DNA from 2 places in the Hoeflea algicola genome. Region 1 is predicted to be linked to the other one. Evidence: predicted binding sites of a transcription regulator. Region 1 holds the regulator's gene; the other holds the start of a gene.
The links. The regulator LexA, encoded in region 1, represses DNA repair genes until DNA is damaged. The targets are predictions, from matches to a motif close to TGTTCNNNNTGTGTTCNG.

Region 1 (7,840 bases):
GAGAATGGGGCTGGCGCTGTTTCCCGGGCTGGTCGAAGCCTGGCCGGTCAAAAAGGCAGCCGCCATTGGCGCCATGCTGACCGCAACCGCTTACCTGTTGATTTCGGGCGGCAGCGTGCCGACATTGCGTGCCTGGATCATGCTAATTGTCATGCTGGTCGCAGTTCTCGCCGACCGGCCGGCACTGACCATGCGCAATGTCGCGCTGGCCGCAATCCTGATCATCCTGATCTCGCCATCTGCCGTGGTTGGCCCCGGTTTCCAGATGTCGTTTGCGGCAACCGCAGCGCTGGTCTCCGCCTATGCCGCGCTGACCGGCCGAAGACGAACGCGCGAGATCGGGCGGCAACAGCGCCCACCGCTTCTTCAAACCGCCGGAGTGGCTGGCCCGGATTGTCCGGGGGCTGATCGGCTTGGCGATCACTTCGCTGGTTGCAGGCCTCGCCACTGGTCTGTTCTCGGCGCATCATTTCAACCGGGTGGCGGGAAACGGCTTGCTCGCCAACATGCTCGCCATGCCGCTGGTGACTTTCGTGGTCATGCCCTCAGGCCTGGTCGCCATGCTGACCATGCCGTTCGGGCTCGACGCCTGGCCGCTGCAACTGATGGGGTTGGGGTTGCGCGGCGTTATCGCCGTCGCCCGCTATGTCGACGCATTCGGCGGCGATCTGCTGATCGGTCAGATCCCGCTGCACGCCACCGTTGCGGCAGGCGCTGGGTTGATCGTACTGGTCATGCTGCGCAGCCGACTGCGGCTTGCGGGCACCGCGCTGATCGCCGCAGGCGCCGTGCTGGCGTTACCACCGCTGGCGCCGCGGGCTCCCGATATTCTGGTCAGCGAGGATGGCCGCCTGATTGGCCTGAACACCCCCGATGGTCTTGCCAGCAACGCCGCACGCCCTTCGGAGTTCACCTTCCGGCAATGGCAGACCGCTCTGCGCGGTCCGCAGCACCTGCCGCCAGTGCCCCACAGCACCGCTTTGATCGCCACAGCCACCGAGCCCGAAACACAGGCGGCCCATGAAATGCAGGCAAAAATTCTCGATCCGCTGATGGCCGCTGCCGCAGACCAGCCCTCCCGGTTTCAGTGCGCAAGTCGGGGAGTCTGCGCCGCGATTTACAAGCAGGCGACAATCATCGCCATTGACCGCGCCGAACTGATCGGCCCGGCTTGTGACCGCGCCGATCTGGTGATCGTCGCCACCCCTGTTTATATGAGCGCCTGCCGCTCCGGCGCGACGCTGGTCACATCGCGCAGCTTGCGTCGCAGCGGCGCCCTGGCGATTCGCATCCTCAATGTCGATCCACCAGGGTCGCCGCCGGGGATCGGTGCCAGTGCTGCCACCAGGGTAGCTTCACAGGCCGTGCGTGGATCCGGTGGTATCGGCGCTCGCGGCCGTGCTCCCAGAAAACGTCCGGTATTTGACATCGAGGCAGCCCTTGAGGGGGTCGTCAGGCCGTGGACAGTTCAGCGCTATTATGACTGGCGGACGCAAAGCTATGATTTGCCGTAATAGGCGGCTCGAACCCACATCGCGCAAAACCGGGCAGCGGTTCCGAGATAACGAATTTCTCAAGTTAATCCCGGTCCGGTCTGAGGTGCGGCCTTCAGTCGACCACGCGAACAGGCAATAAAAACAGACCGCAGCAGCAGATGCCGGCGCCATACTGTCTGGGTCCGTACCAAGGCGCCAGAATTGTCTTTCGTCCACCCGCTCATGACAGCGGCCCGGAAATCCGAGGGGATATCCGGGCCGCTTTCGTCTCAAGTCTTACCGCGCGGTTTGCGCGTCCGGCCGTTCAGCCGGGCAGGGCAGTTTTAGTGATAGCGGCGGATCAGGCCCACCAGCTTGCCTTGCACCTTGACCCGGTCCGGGCCGAAAATTCGGGTTTCATAGGCCGGGTTGGCTGCTTCCAGCGCGATCGAAGCACCCTTGCGGCGGAACCGCTTCAGCGTGGCTTCCTCGTCATCGACCAGCGCCACCACGATATCGCCGGGGCTTGCCGTCGAAACATTGCGGATTACCACCGTATCCCCATCAAAAATGCCGGCCTCGATCATCGAATCACCCTTGACCTCAAGCGCGTAATGCTCGCCCGGGCCGATCATTTCCACCGGCACGTTGATGCTGTGGGTGTTGTTCTGAATCGCCGAAATCGGCACGCCAGCGGCAATCCGGCCCATCATCGGCACTTCTGCCGTGGTCGCCGGTTCGTCATTGGCAGGGACTGCACGACGCACCGATTCCGGTTTACCGAGGCTGCCCTGGATCACGCTCGGCGAAAATCCGCGCCGCGGCTGCAAATTGTTCTGGTAGCTCTCGGGCAGCTTGATCACTTCCAGCGCCCGTGCCCGATTGGGTAGGCGGCGGATGAAGCCGCGTTCCTCAAGCGCCGTGATCAGCCGGTGAATCCCGGATTTGGAAGCAAGATTAAGCGCATCCTTCATCTCGTCGAAGGAAGGGGGAATCCCGCTTTCCTTCATCCGTTCGTGAATGAAAAGCAGAAGTTCGTGTTGTTTGCGCGTCAACATGATTCATACGTCCCGGTGCCCGAGGAGAAACAAAACCAGAACCGAAATACCATGTTCTATATGTGTTCCGCAAGAGCAGCCGAAACATTGACGGAACATCAGGGGCGCAAAACCAGCACATCGCAAGCGTCGCCAGCTATTGCCGGCGGCGCAAAAGGCGGCCGAATGATCAGGCAGCGGGCATCCGAAAATATCTTCATCAATGATGAATCCTGACGTAGCGACGGTGTTGCCTCGAGCCCGCCCTCGGGGCCCGGCGCAAGGTCCCCACGAAGATAGTCCTGGCGCTGGTCGTTTTCCGGCAAGTCTCTGGTCAGTATGGCTTTTTGGATCCGCTTCGGGGCAGGGCGTCCGCCCAGTCGTGCCACCAGCGGTTCTAGGAATAGATACGCACAGACAAGGCTCGAAGCCGGATTTCCCGGCAGTCCTAGCACCCGCATTTCACCCAGCCGTCCCGACATCAGCGGCTTGCCCGGGCGCATGGCGATTTTCCAGAAATCGAGCGCCATACCGCGCCCGGTCATGGCTTCCTGCACCAGATCATGGTCGCCCACCGAAGCCCCGCCAATGGTCACCAGCACATCGGCGCCCTGTGAAATTGCCGAATCAAGCGCCGCATCCAGCGCTTCCATCCGGTCCTCGGCGATCCCCAGATCGATCACGTCGGCGCCTGCGCCACGCGCCAGCGCCGCCACTCCAAAGGTGTTCGAGGCAATGATTTGCGATGGGCCAAGCTTCTGGCCGGGCAGGCGCAATTCGTCGCCGGTGGCGAGTATCGCCACCCTTGGCCTGCGTGCCACCGGCAGGCTCGCGTGGTTCATGGCGGCTGCAAAGGTGATCGCGCCCGCGTCGAGCAGCCGTCCGGCTTCGAGCCCCACCTTTCCCTCTGTGAAATCAACACCCGCAGGGCGGATATGCCGGCCGTCTATGGCTGCCTCGTTGATTCTCACGGTGCCGTCGCCAAGCGGTGAGACATGTTCCTGAATGACAATAGCATCGGCGCCCGCTGGCACCGGCGCGCCGGTGAAGATGCGGACTGTCGAGCCCGGCTCAAGCGTCCCGTCAAAACTGTGCCCGGCAGATGATTCGCCTTGAAGCTTCAACACGGTGCCGGCCTTCACGTCTTGCGCCCGCACCGCGTAACCATCCATGGCTGATGCCGCAAACGGGGGATGGGTGCGCAGCGCTTTGAGATCGCGCGCCAGAACCCGGTCGAAACACTCGGCCAGGCCGAGCATTTCCGGCTCACCCCGGGGGGCGGCTCCCTCGAGTATCTGCGCAAGTGCGTCGTCCACTGGCATCAGCGCCATCACTCAGCCTCCTCGGTCTTCAGATCCCAGGTTCCGGACTTGCCGCCGGACTTGGCGATCACCCTGATCCCGCCGATTTCCATGCCGCGGTCCACCGCCTTGCCCATGTCATAGATGGTCAGGCAGGCGACCGACGCTGCCGTCAGCGCCTCCATCTCCACACCGGTCTTGCCGGTCAGTTTTGCCAGCGTGCGCACGCGCAGGCCGGGCAGGGCGTCATCGGCGGTGATGTCGACGCTCACCTTGGTCAGCGCCAGCGGATGGCAAAGCGGAATCAGGTTTGCGGTCTGCTTGGCCGCCATGATGCCGGCAACCCGCGCGACGCCAATCACGTCGCCCTTCTTCATGTTGCCATCAAGGATAAGCTTGAGCGTTTCGGGCTTCATCCGCACATGGCCTTCGGCTTCGGCAATGCGCACCGTATTGGCCTTGTCACCGACATCCACCATTGCCGCCGAACCGTCCTCGGCAAGATGGGTGAGCCGCGAGGAGGTCTCATCGGCCATCTTATTCAGCCGCCGTGCGTGCGCTGTCGCCTGAAAGCAGCATTTGGGTGGCTGCCGTCACATCGGTCTGGCGCATCAGGCTTTCGCCGACCAGGAATGTCGAGATGCCGCTGCGCGACAGCCGCGCACAATCGGCGTGCGATCCGATGCCGCTTTCGCCTACCAGGATCCGGTCATCCGGCACCATCGCCGCCAGCCGTTCGGAAACGCTCAATGAGACCTCGAAGGTCCTCAGATTGCGGTTGTTGACGCCGATCAGCCGGCTATCGAGTTTGAGCGCACGTGTGAGCTCGTCCTCGTCATGCACTTCGATCAGCGCCGCCATGCCGAGCTCATGGGCTTCGTCTTCCAGCCGCTTGGCGTCGTCATCGTCCAGCGACGCCATGATGATCAGGATCGCATCCGCACCCCAGGCCCGCGCTTCGTGCACCTGGTAGATGTCGAACATGAAATCCTTGCGCAGCGCCGGCAGCTTGCAGGCCGCACGTGCCGCGGTCAGAAATTCCGGCGCTCCCTGAAACGAGGGCGCATCGGTCAGCACCGAAAGACAGGCAGCCCCTCCTGCCTCATAGGCCTTGGCCAGCGACGGCGGATCGAAATCGGCGCGGATCAGGCCTTTTGACGGGCTTGCCTTCTTGATCTCGGCAATCAGCGCATAACCGCCATCGGCATGCTTGGCCTCGATTGCGGCAATGAAGTCGCGCGGCGGCTCGGTGTCGGCTGCGCGTGCCTTGATCTCGCCAAGCGGCAGCTTGGCCTTGGCAGCGGCGATCTCTTCGCGCTTGTAGGTTTCGATTCGTGTCAGAATATCGCTCATTGGCTCAGCCCGCCTTTGGTGCAGGAGCATGAGCTTGCGACACACTGACCAGTGTGTCGAGTGCTGCCAATGCCGCACCACTGTCAATTGACTGGTTGGCCAAGGTAATGCCGTCAGCCAGCGTTTCCGCTTTGCCGGCCACCACCAGCCCGCCGGCAGCATTCAGCACCGAGATGTCGCGGTAGGCGCCGGCTTCGCCCTCGAGCAGCCGCTTAAGCGCCTTGGCGTTATAGGCGCCGTCGCCGCCCTTCAGCTTGGCCAGCGGCACCCGCGTCAGGCCAAATTCTTCCGGGGTTGTTTCAAACGAACGGATCTTGCCGTCTTCCAGCGCTACAATTTGCGTCGTTCCGGTCGTGGTCATCTCGTCCAGCCCGTCGCCATGCACCACCCAGACCGTTTCCGATCCCAGATCACGCATCACTTCGGCCAGCGGCTGCAGCCATTCGGGCGCAAACACCCCCAGTAACTGCCTCTTGACGCCGGCCGGATTGGCGAGCGGTCCCAACAGGTTGAAGATTGTTCTGGTGCCAAGCTCGACCCGGCTCGGCCCGACATGGCGCATCGCCGAATGATGGGCTGGCGCGAACATGAAGCCGACACCGGCCTGGTCGATACAGGCGGAAATGCCTTCGGGCGCAAGTTCCAGCGAGATCCCGAGTGCGGCGAGCGAATCCGCAGCTCCCGATTTCGACGACAGCGCCCGGTTGCCGTGCTTGGCCACCTTGACGCCGGCGCCGGCAGTGATGAAGGCCGCCGCCGTCGATACATTGTAGGTGCCCGAAGCGTCGCCGCCGGTGCCGACGATGTCGATCGCATCGGCGGGCGCGCTGACCGGCAGCATGCGCTCGCGCATCACGCTGACCGCGCCGTAGATTTCATCGACGCTTTCGCCGCGGACCCTGAGTGCCATCAGGAACCCGCCGATTTGCGAAGGCGTGGCATCGCCCGACATCATCACCCCGAAGGCGCGTCGGGCTTTTTCGCGGTCAAGAGGCTCGCCGCCCGCCACCTTGGCGATGAAGGATTTGAGATCGGCCATGGTGCCTGCTTTCCCTGTCTACGTAATCTGGTCTTTCCGGCTTAGAACGCAAGGGCCCGGTCGGCCAGCGCCTGGTCGATGGATACCCCCAGATCGGCCTGCAACCGTGCCACCATCTGGTCGAGAATGTCGTCAGCCACCTGTTGTGAAACCTGCGCGCGTTGCTCGGCTGCAACCGAACCCGCCGTCACCGTGGACGCGTCGTTGACCGACTTGACCTGCAGCAGGATCTTGTTTTCGCCCGAGGCGTCGTTGGCCACGCCGAGATGGCCTTTCGGGCCGGCGAAGGCTTCCGAAACAGCTGCCGCACCAAACACCGCGTCAGCGCCGCGACGGTTGAGCGCATATTTGGTTTCCACCGATACCGCCAGTTCCTCGGCGATTTTCGCAAGCTCGGCGCCCTTTTCGAGCCGCTCATGAAGTTCGTTGGCCTTGGCGCCGAGTGCTTCCAGCGACTTCTCTGCTGTCCAGTCGGCCACCACCCGATCGCGCACTTCATCAAGTGTGCGGTCGCGGGCAGGGGTGACGTCAATCACTTCGTACCAGACAAAGCCTTCTGCTCCGAGGCTGAGCGGCAGCGTCTCGACGCCGGGTTCGGCCTCGAACGCCTCTTTCAAGAGCGTCTGCGATTGCGGAATGTCGCTGATGACGTCGCCGTCCGGGGTCTGGCCGGTGCGGTCGATCGCCTCGATGCTCACCGGCTTGAGTTTCTGCTGTGCTGCGGATTCAACCAGCGTCATGCCGCCGGCGCGGGCATCCTCGAATGCGTCATGCACATCAAGCAACGCCTGCGAGGCCTCGGCCAGTGCCAGTTCCTTGCGGATCTCGGCCTCGACTTCTTCGAAGCTGCGTGTAGATGCAGGTGTGATCTCCGCCACCCGCAAAATCACAGGTCCGAACTGACCATCAACCACCGATGTGGTGCCACCGGGAGTATTGATCGCAAACGCAGCGTCTGCCAGCGATTGATCCGGCATAGATGTCTTTGTGAAGCTGCCAAGCCGCACGTCGGCTGCCGAGCGGCCCTGGGCTGTCACCAGCTCGTCAAAACTCTTGCCCGAAGACAGTTCGACTGCAGCCGCGTCAGCTGCTGCGCGGTCGGCAAATACCAGCTGGTCGACCGTGCGGGTCTCGTCAGTGGTGTAACGATCCTTGCGCGCCTCATAGTCGGCTCGCGCAGTCTCGGCGCTGATTGCCGCAGGATCGGCGATATCTTCGCTTTCCAGCTTCACATAGGTGAGCTTGCGGTATTCGGGTGCGGCGTATTTCGCCTTGTTGGCCTCGAACCAGCTTTCGAGCTCACTGTCTGTAGGAGCCGCCACCGGATCGATATTGGCCTGGGTCAACAACAGATAATCAGCGTCGCGGGTCTCGGATTCGTATTGCGCCATCGCCGCAATCATCGTGTCGGGGGCGGAGAAGCCCTCCGAAACGGCTTCGACGATCTGGGTGCGCACCGCAACCTGGCTGCGGTTCTTGAGATAATCTTCCTCGCTCATGCCGACCGTGCGCAGCACCTGCTGGAAGTTGCCGCGGGTAAAGCGTCCGTTGAAATCATGAAACGCCGGGTCCTCGGCAACCAGCGTCGCAAGCCGTTCGTCCGACAGCCCCAGATTCATCATCCGTGCCTGCTCG
Region 2 (7,840 bases), 1.0 Mb from region 1:
GCTTCTGGCTGTTGCGAAGCCCGGCGCAATGGCCCAGCATCAGCCAGGCATGCGGTCTGAGCACGGCGATGTGGTCGGTGATGGTCTTGGCGTTGGATGGGCCGACGCCGATATTGACCATGGTGATGCCGCCATGATTCTTGCGCTTGAGATGGTAGGCGGGCATCTGCGGCAGCCGCGCCGGGGCGATGCCTTCGGTCGGGCTGCGATGGCCGACCGGCGTGATCAGGTTGCCCGGTTCAACGAAGAACTCGTAATCATGATCGCCTTCGGCCATCAACGAGCGAGCGTGATCGCAGAATTCGTCGATGTAGAACTGGTAATTGGTAAACAGCACGAAATTCTGGAAATGATCGGGCGCGGTGGCGGTGTAGTGCGACAGCCGGGCCAAGGAATAGTCGATGCGTTGCGCCTTGAACGGCGCCAACGGCAGTGCTTCGCCGGGACCGGGTTCATACAGGCCATTGACGATTTCATCGTCGGTGGTGGCGAGATCCGGCGTGTCGAACAGGTCGCGCAGCGGCATGTCGAGCTTGTCGGCAACGGCGGCCTCGACATAGGCGCCTTCGCCGAAGGCGAAATGCAGCGGAATTGGCGTGTCGGATTCCGATACCGTCAGCGGGGTGCCGTGATTGCGCAAGAGCAATTCAAACTGCGTCGTCAGGTAGCTGCGAAACAACGATGGCCGAGTGATGGTTGCGGCATAGCGACCCGGCGACACCACATGTCCGTAGGACAGGCGGGAATCGACCATGCCGAACGATGTCGTTTCAAAGCTGATCTGAGGGTAGAAGGCCCGGTAGCGGCCCTTCGGCTTGTCTGTTGCAAGGCTGTGAAACGCCCCGCATAAAAATTCGGTGTTGCGGTGATAAATGGCCTCAATCGCTGCCACAGCATCGACCGCATTGGAAAATTCCTGCGGTTCGATCGGGTCGGGCGAGATGAAGCCGGTGGCTGTCTGTGAAGAGATTCGTTGTACCATACATCGTTATATACGAGAAATATTGACAAGGAAAAGACTATCGGCGCCGTAAGGACCTTCAGGCTGCAAGCGTCTATTCGGGTGCGGAGGTTGTGCTGCTTTCCCAAGGCTGGTGATGACACTCGGCCGCCGCTCAACACGTCACCGCGCGCCTTGGGTCAAAGGCTGTTACGCTGCAATGACATGTAGAGCACGAAGCCCGCGCCGGTCATGCCGGGTCCCTTGTCGCCGGCGTTGGCGTAGGCATAGGCGCCGACTGGACCAACGAAGAACGCGGTGAGAGCAACAATCCGCAACAGGATGGACAGGGAATTATATGTTCGGTTGGACAAGGCATAATCCTCTTGGGGAATTCAGCGGGGTTAGTTGCAGCGCGCGCCAAAGCGAAAAGTGCAGGCTTCAATTGCGCCGTTGTGCCAACCCGAGGTGGTGCGTTCGGAATTGGCGACAGCAGCGGCCATCAGAAGTGCGAAGATCACGAAGATCAGGCAGACGATGATGAAGCGGCGGGCTAGAGTGGTCATGTGTGTCGATCCCCTGATGTTGAGGAGACAATCGCATGACGTGGCTGAACGGCGCCTGAGGTGTCCGTTCATCTGCCGTTCAAACACGTTAACGTGTGCCCGGTCGGATGGGGGCAGCGCTTGCCAAGAGCGGCGAAGCGTTCCACATCTTGCAAGGAGCATGGAAGGGATGGCTGATGAGCGTGCAGGACAAGGCAATCGAACTTTACTACTGGCCGACGCCGAATGGTTGGAAAGTCACGATTCTGCTTGAGGAATTGGGCGTTCCCTACCGGGTCAACTACGTCAATATCGGCCAGGGTGAACAGTTCGAGCCCTCATTTCTAGCGATTTCACCCAACAACCGGATGCCGGCTATTATCGATCCTGAAGGTCCTGGCGGCGAGCCGATCTCGGTGTTTGAATCGGGCGCTATCCTGCAATACCTTGGCCGTAAATTCGCTCAATTCTACCCGACCGACGAGCGCGCACGGGTCGAGGTTGATCAATGGCTGTTCTGGCAGATGGGCGGGCTCGGTCCGATGGCAGGGCAGGCGCATCATTTTCGCCAATATGCGCCCGAGCAGGTGCCTTACGCGATTGACCGCTACACCAACGAGGTCAACCGGCTTTACGGGGTGATGAACCGGCGGCTGGCCGGCCGTGCGTTTCTGGCGGGTGATTACTCGATTGCCGACATGGCCTGTTTCGGTTGGGTCAAGCCGCACAAGAATCAAGGACAGGATCTGGCTGATTTTCCCGATCTCAAGCGCTGGTTCGAGACCTTGCTGGCCCGGCCGGCGGTGGCAAGGGGATGCGAGATCGGCATCGAATACCGCAAGACTCTGGGCGATGACAAGGATGCGCAGAAGGTGCTGTTCGGGCAAAAGGCCCGGTGAACGGCTGACCGCGGTTTCCGCCGGGCAGTAAATTTGGATGCGAAAACGGGGGCCAAGAGCCCCCGTTCCGGTGTAACCACACTGCCAGACGCGCACGCGCGATCTGGCGGACAGGGCCGCTATCGGGGTGTCAGAGCTTGTTCCAAGTCTGGCTTTCGCACAGAATCTTGAGAACGCAGCCGGTCATCTTCAGCTTGTTGCCTGACAATTTGCCGCTGCCTGAGTAGGTTTTGCCAGTGGATGGCTTGGTGATGGATCCTGAATACTTGCCACTGCCGTCGGCCTTCATCTTGCCGATCGACTTTCCGGAATAATCGCCCGAAGTAAGCTTGATGCAGAACGAGCTTCCGCAGCTGCTGATCATGGCGTTGTCGCCGGCTTGTGTTTTCCAAGCGCCTTCGATCGGGTCTGCCAAGGCCGGGGCTGTCATGGCGGCGACAAGTGCGCCAGCGGTAATCAGTTTGCGAATCATGTCTTTCCTCCCAGAATTCACGCCCGGTTCGGGCGATTTCTTACTTAGCTTGCATTTACGTAAAGGTAAACTGGGATTTCGACGACAGGATGGCACTGCCCCGGTGTGTTTCGGGGGCGATTAACGATCAATGAATAACCCGATCTTGCGGAGATCGATCGGATTTTCAGAAATTGCAATGGATGTTTGGTTAGCCGTTCGTTTCTTTTTCCGGTGGCGTTTGAGAGACCGATTTGTCGGCTTTGACCGGAATCCAAGGGTTTGGATGTTTAACAAAATCGCAAATTTACCAAGCGTTTGAACTTTGTTCGTCTCCAGTTAAGCATGCAATTTAACGCGCCTTTTAGCCGATCACGGCACACTTCAATCCAACAAGACAGCGCCGGGCCTAACCGGACGCAAGCAAATTGAAGACGGCTTCTCAGGAGCTGACAGGGACAACGAAATCAAAACTTTACAGGGACAGAACCAATGGCACTTTATGAAATTCGAGATCAAGATCAGGCCAGCATCGGCGGCGAAGCCAAGGCAGATGTGTTTTGCGAAATGGGTCTGATGTATGCGACGGGGCGCGAATGCGCGGTCGATTACATTGCCGCCCACAAGTGGCTCAACATTGCCGCCATCAAGGGTTCCGACCGAGCCGCTACGTTGCGCGCCGAATTGTCTGAAAGCATGAGCAAGTCTGAGCTGGCCGCGGCACTGCGCGCCGCCCGCGAATGGATGACTATGCACTGATGTTCTTGCCAATGGCGCAAAAAGCGCCTCAGGGAATGGAAGTCGACCCCGTGGGGACGGGGACGCGCTTGAGCATCAGGCGACACCGACAGGCATCAGAATAGCGTCGCGCGTCCTTAACGACCTGCGGCGCTTGTTCTTTGAAGCACGGCAATAGTCTACGGCGCGAACCGCCCAATTTTCGAGCCGCAGCGGCGACAGCCTAGCCGATATCGGTCATCACCTCGGCCAGAATACTCTCAAAAATAGCGAGTTCGGCTTCCGGTCCGGTGGAAACGCGGATGCAGCGATTGAGTGGGGCTACGCTAGGCATGCGGATGAAGACGCCGCGTTTAGCCAATTCATCAAGGATCATTTTTGCGCGCTCGACACCGGCGCCGCAATCCAATGTGACGAAATTCGTGGCCGATGGGATCGGTTTGAAACCGTGAGAGCGGCCGATCGCACTGATGCGGTCCCGCGCTTTGACCACCCGGTCCACCACGTCGGCAAGCCAGGCCTGATCGGCAAGAGCTGCCAGGGCCGCGGACTGACCGAGCCGGTTGACCCCGAAATGATTGCGCACACGGTGGAACATGGACACCGTTTCCGCCACGCCAATGACATATCCAACACGCTGTCCAGCCAGCCCGTAAGCCTTGGAAAAGGTCCGAAACCGCAGCACGTTAGGCATGTCAGCCAGGGTCGCGATCTCCGGAAGCGCTGCGGCCGGCGCGGTTTCGCCATAGGCTTCGTCAAGCGCCAGCAGCGTGGTTTCGGGCAATGCCCTGGCAAAGGCCACGATATCGTCGGCACTGTGCCAGGTGCCCATCGGGTTGTCGGGATTGGAGAGGTAGACCAGCGCTGCGTCTTCGCGGCGGGCGGCCGCAAGCAACGCGTCGAGATCTTCGCGGTCTTCGCGGTAGGGGACGGTGACCAGCTTGCCGCCAAAGCCTGAGACATGGAAATTGAAAGTTGGATAGGCGCCGAGCGAGGTGACCACCGAGGTCCCGGGCTCGACAATCAGCCGCGCCAGGAGTCCCAGCAAACCGTCAATGCCTTCGCCGACCACCAGATTGTCGGCGCCAAGCCCAAGATGAGCGGCCAGCGCGTGGCGCAGGTCATGGCTTTCCGAATCCCCGTAGCGCCAGCAAAGCTCTGCCTCTCGGGTAATCGTCTGGATCACTGATGGGGCGGGGCCGAATCCACTTTCATTGGCCCCAAGCCGGGCGATGAAACTTTCACCCCGGGCGCGCTCCTGGGTTTCCGGGCCAACAAAGGGCACGGTCGGCGGCAGCGATTGGGCAAGAGCGGTAAAGCGGCTGAAGGCGGGCATGGCAAGGCTCCGGGCTAGGCAAAGGGCAGGTGAGCCGTAACGCCATAATTGGCCGGTATCAAGCGCCCGCACGCGGCTAAAGGGACGGCGTCGAGCTTCGGGAGATCAGCGTGACGTAGTTCGATCTCCGATCCGCCATTTCCCGAACGAATATTCATGAAGGATGACCATCGACGCGGTCTGCGGATGCCGCTTGCGGTAAATGGGCAAACCTTGACGCGCGAATGGCGCTTTCGCGTGATTCCGCTGCATGGCCGTCAATGAGAGTATGTTAGGATCATGGGCCGGAACTGCCGGGCGTTGAATTGTGACGCGCGAGGCTTGCGCGGTGCCGTGTCTGGCCTAAACATCAAGCCTTCGCCATCGCCACTGAGTCCATCCACCTTGCCCGTCTTTGCCGAAACCATCCTCGTTGTTTTTTCGCTGATTGCCATTGGCTTCGCAGCCACCCGCTTTCGGCTGATCAAGCCGGAGACTGGTGACGGGCTGTCGGATTTCGTTTTCACCATCGCGTTGCCGTTGTTGCTGTTTCGCACCATTTCAACTTTGGGCTTCGATCATGGCGCGCCCTGGATGTTGTGGGCGGTGTATTTCTCCGCCGTTTTCATAACCTGGGGATTTGCTCATCTGACGATCCGCGCCGGCTTTGGCCGCGATGCGCGCTCCGGGGTTGTCGCCGGTCTCTCGGCGGGGTTCGGCAATCTGGTGCTGCTCGGCATCCCGTTCATCACCGGGCTGTATGGCGAAGCAGGATTGGCAGTGCTGTCGCAGATCGTCTCGATCCACATGCCGATCATGATGGCGGCGTCGATACTGCTTTATGAATGGGCGCTCAGGCGTGACGGTGCGGTAACAAGTCCCGCGAACCTGTCTGCGCTGTCGGTTCAATTCCTGCGCCAGCTTTTTTCCAACCCGTTGATTATCGGAATTCTGGCGGGGGTGCTTGCCCGCTATACCGGGTTCGTGCTTCCCGGCGTCGTTGACCGGGTGGTTGCCAGCCTGGCCGGCGTTGCCGGTACGGTTGCGTTGTTTGCCATGGGCGCTTCGCTTGAAGGTTACGGGATCCGCGGCCAGGTCAGGCAGGCGTTGTCTTTGGTGTCGCTGAAACTGCTGCTGATGCCGGCGCTGGCGTTGGGCCTGGCGATGCTTGCGGGCCTGCCGGAATTTCAGGTCAAGATCGCTGTGGCCGCGGCTTCGCTGCCGGCCGGGGTCAATTCCTGGCTGATCGCCAGCCGGCTCGGAACCGGGCAAAGGCTGGCGTCGAGCTCGATGACGCTCGGCACTGCGCTGTCGGCGGTGACGACCGGGGTGTGGCTGTTCATTGCCGACCTGATGTTGTGAGTGCGAAAAGTCGCACTGCACAAATTGGTATTTCGGTTTCGTTTGTTTTCTTTTGACATTCGCAATGGGTTCACATTAGAAATAATGTATGGAAATTCGCCGAGCCGGAGAGCCCAATGGCACATGACAAACTCTATGATGTTTTCGTCATCGGGGGGGGCATCAATGGTTGCGGTATCGCCCGTGATGCGGTTGGGCGCGGATATTCGGTGTTTCTCGCCGAAATGAATGACCTCGCATCGGGCACGTCGTCCTGGTCGTCCAAACTGATCCATGGTGGTTTCCGCTATCTCGAATATTACGAGTTCCGGCTGGTGCGCGAGGCGCTGAGCGAACGCGAAGTGCTGTTGTCGAATGCACCACACATCATCTGGCCGTTGCGCTTCGTGCTGCCGCACCACAAGGAGATGCGGCCAGCCTGGCTGCTCAGGCTCGGGCTGTTTCTGTACGACCATATCGGCACCCGCAAATTGCTGCCCGGCACCAAGACCGTCGATCTGAAGACGTCGCCTGTCGGCAAACCGCTCAAACCCTTGTTCTCTAAGGGGTTCGAATATTCCGACTGCTGGGTCAACGACGCCCGGCTGGTGGTGCTCAATGCCCGCGACGCCGCTGACAGGGGCGCCGACATTCGTACCCGTACCGAAGTTGTCGGCGCAGAACGCAAGGATGGTGTCTGGGAAGTTACCATCGCCGATCGCGCCACCAGTGCGCGCGAAGTCGTCCATGCGCGGTTGATCGTCAATGCCGGCGGACCATGGGTCGACCGGATCCTGTCGGGCGTTATCGGGCGTAACGACGCGCATAATGTGCGGCTGGTCCAGGGCAGCCATATTGTGGTGCCGAAGCTGCACGGTCACGACCGCGCCTATATCTTCCAGAATGGCGACGGTCGGATCATCTTCGCGCTGCCCTATGAGGAAGATTTCACCCTGATCGGCACCACCGACCGGGATTATACCGGTGATCCGAAAAACGTGAAGATCACCGACGGTGAAATCGACTATTTGTGCGCAGCGGCAAGCGAGTATTTCGAAAAACCGGTGGAGCGGTCGACCATCGTCTGGACCTATTCCGGTGTGCGGCCACTCTATGATGATGGCGCGAGTGCTGCGCAGGAAGCCACGCGCGATTATGTGCTGAAGGCGGACCCGGACGAGGGCGCCGCTCTGCTCAACATCTTTGGCGGCAAGATCACCACCTACCGCAAACTGGCGGAATCCATGCTGGAACTGATTGAGGCGCGGCTCGGCAAGAAGTCTGCGCCCTGGACCCATCGCGCCGCCTTGCCCGGTGGCGATTTTCCAGCGGGTGATTTCGAGGGAGAGGTTGCACGGCTTCACGCTGATTATGCGTTCCTCGAGGCCATGCAGGCACGGCGTTATGTGCGCCAGTACGGCACCAAGGCGCGGCTGTTGCTGGGCAGGGCGAGTTCGATGGCGGATCTGGGTGAAGATTTTGGCTACGGTCTCTATACAGCCGAGATCGATTATCTGATGGCGCATGAATGGGCGATGGAAGCCGCTGATGTGCTCTGGCGGAGAACCAAGCGCGGGCTTCGGCTCGAGCCAGCGCAGGTGGACGCACTTG

Region 2: the regulator LexA is predicted to act here: its motif matches at 3,052-3,069, upstream of OEG84_RS08180 (sel1 repeat family protein).

The regions. Positions count from the first base shown of each region.
Region 1 covers NZ_JAOVZR010000001.1:617,146-624,985, forward strand. Annotated here, with positions in the region: partial or broken gene OEG84_RS25445 (ComEC/Rec2 family competence protein) at 1-274, shown strand, start outside; gene OEG84_RS03125 (ComEC/Rec2 family competence protein) at 414-1,514, shown strand; gene lexA (transcriptional repressor LexA) at 1,820-2,533, opposite strand; gene OEG84_RS03135 (molybdopterin molybdotransferase MoeA) at 2,632-3,843, opposite strand; gene moaC (cyclic pyranopterin monophosphate synthase MoaC) at 3,843-4,349, opposite strand; gene trpC (indole-3-glycerol phosphate synthase TrpC) at 4,351-5,166, opposite strand; gene trpD (anthranilate phosphoribosyltransferase) at 5,171-6,205, opposite strand; gene OEG84_RS03155 (peptidylprolyl isomerase) at 6,247-7,840, opposite strand, start outside.
Region 2 covers NZ_JAOVZR010000001.1:1,663,598-1,671,437, reverse strand. Annotated here, with positions in the region: gene OEG84_RS08205 (AMP nucleosidase) at 1-982, opposite strand, end outside; gene OEG84_RS08200 (hypothetical protein) at 1,141-1,314, opposite strand; gene OEG84_RS08195 (hypothetical protein) at 1,345-1,506, opposite strand; gene OEG84_RS08190 (glutathione S-transferase N-terminal domain-containing protein) at 1,683-2,384, shown strand; gene OEG84_RS08185 (DUF2147 domain-containing protein) at 2,515-2,856, opposite strand; gene OEG84_RS08180 (sel1 repeat family protein) at 3,328-3,594, shown strand; gene OEG84_RS08175 (pyridoxal phosphate-dependent aminotransferase) at 3,797-4,909, opposite strand; gene OEG84_RS08170 (AEC family transporter) at 5,294-6,250, shown strand; gene glpD (glycerol-3-phosphate dehydrogenase) at 6,367-7,840, shown strand, end outside.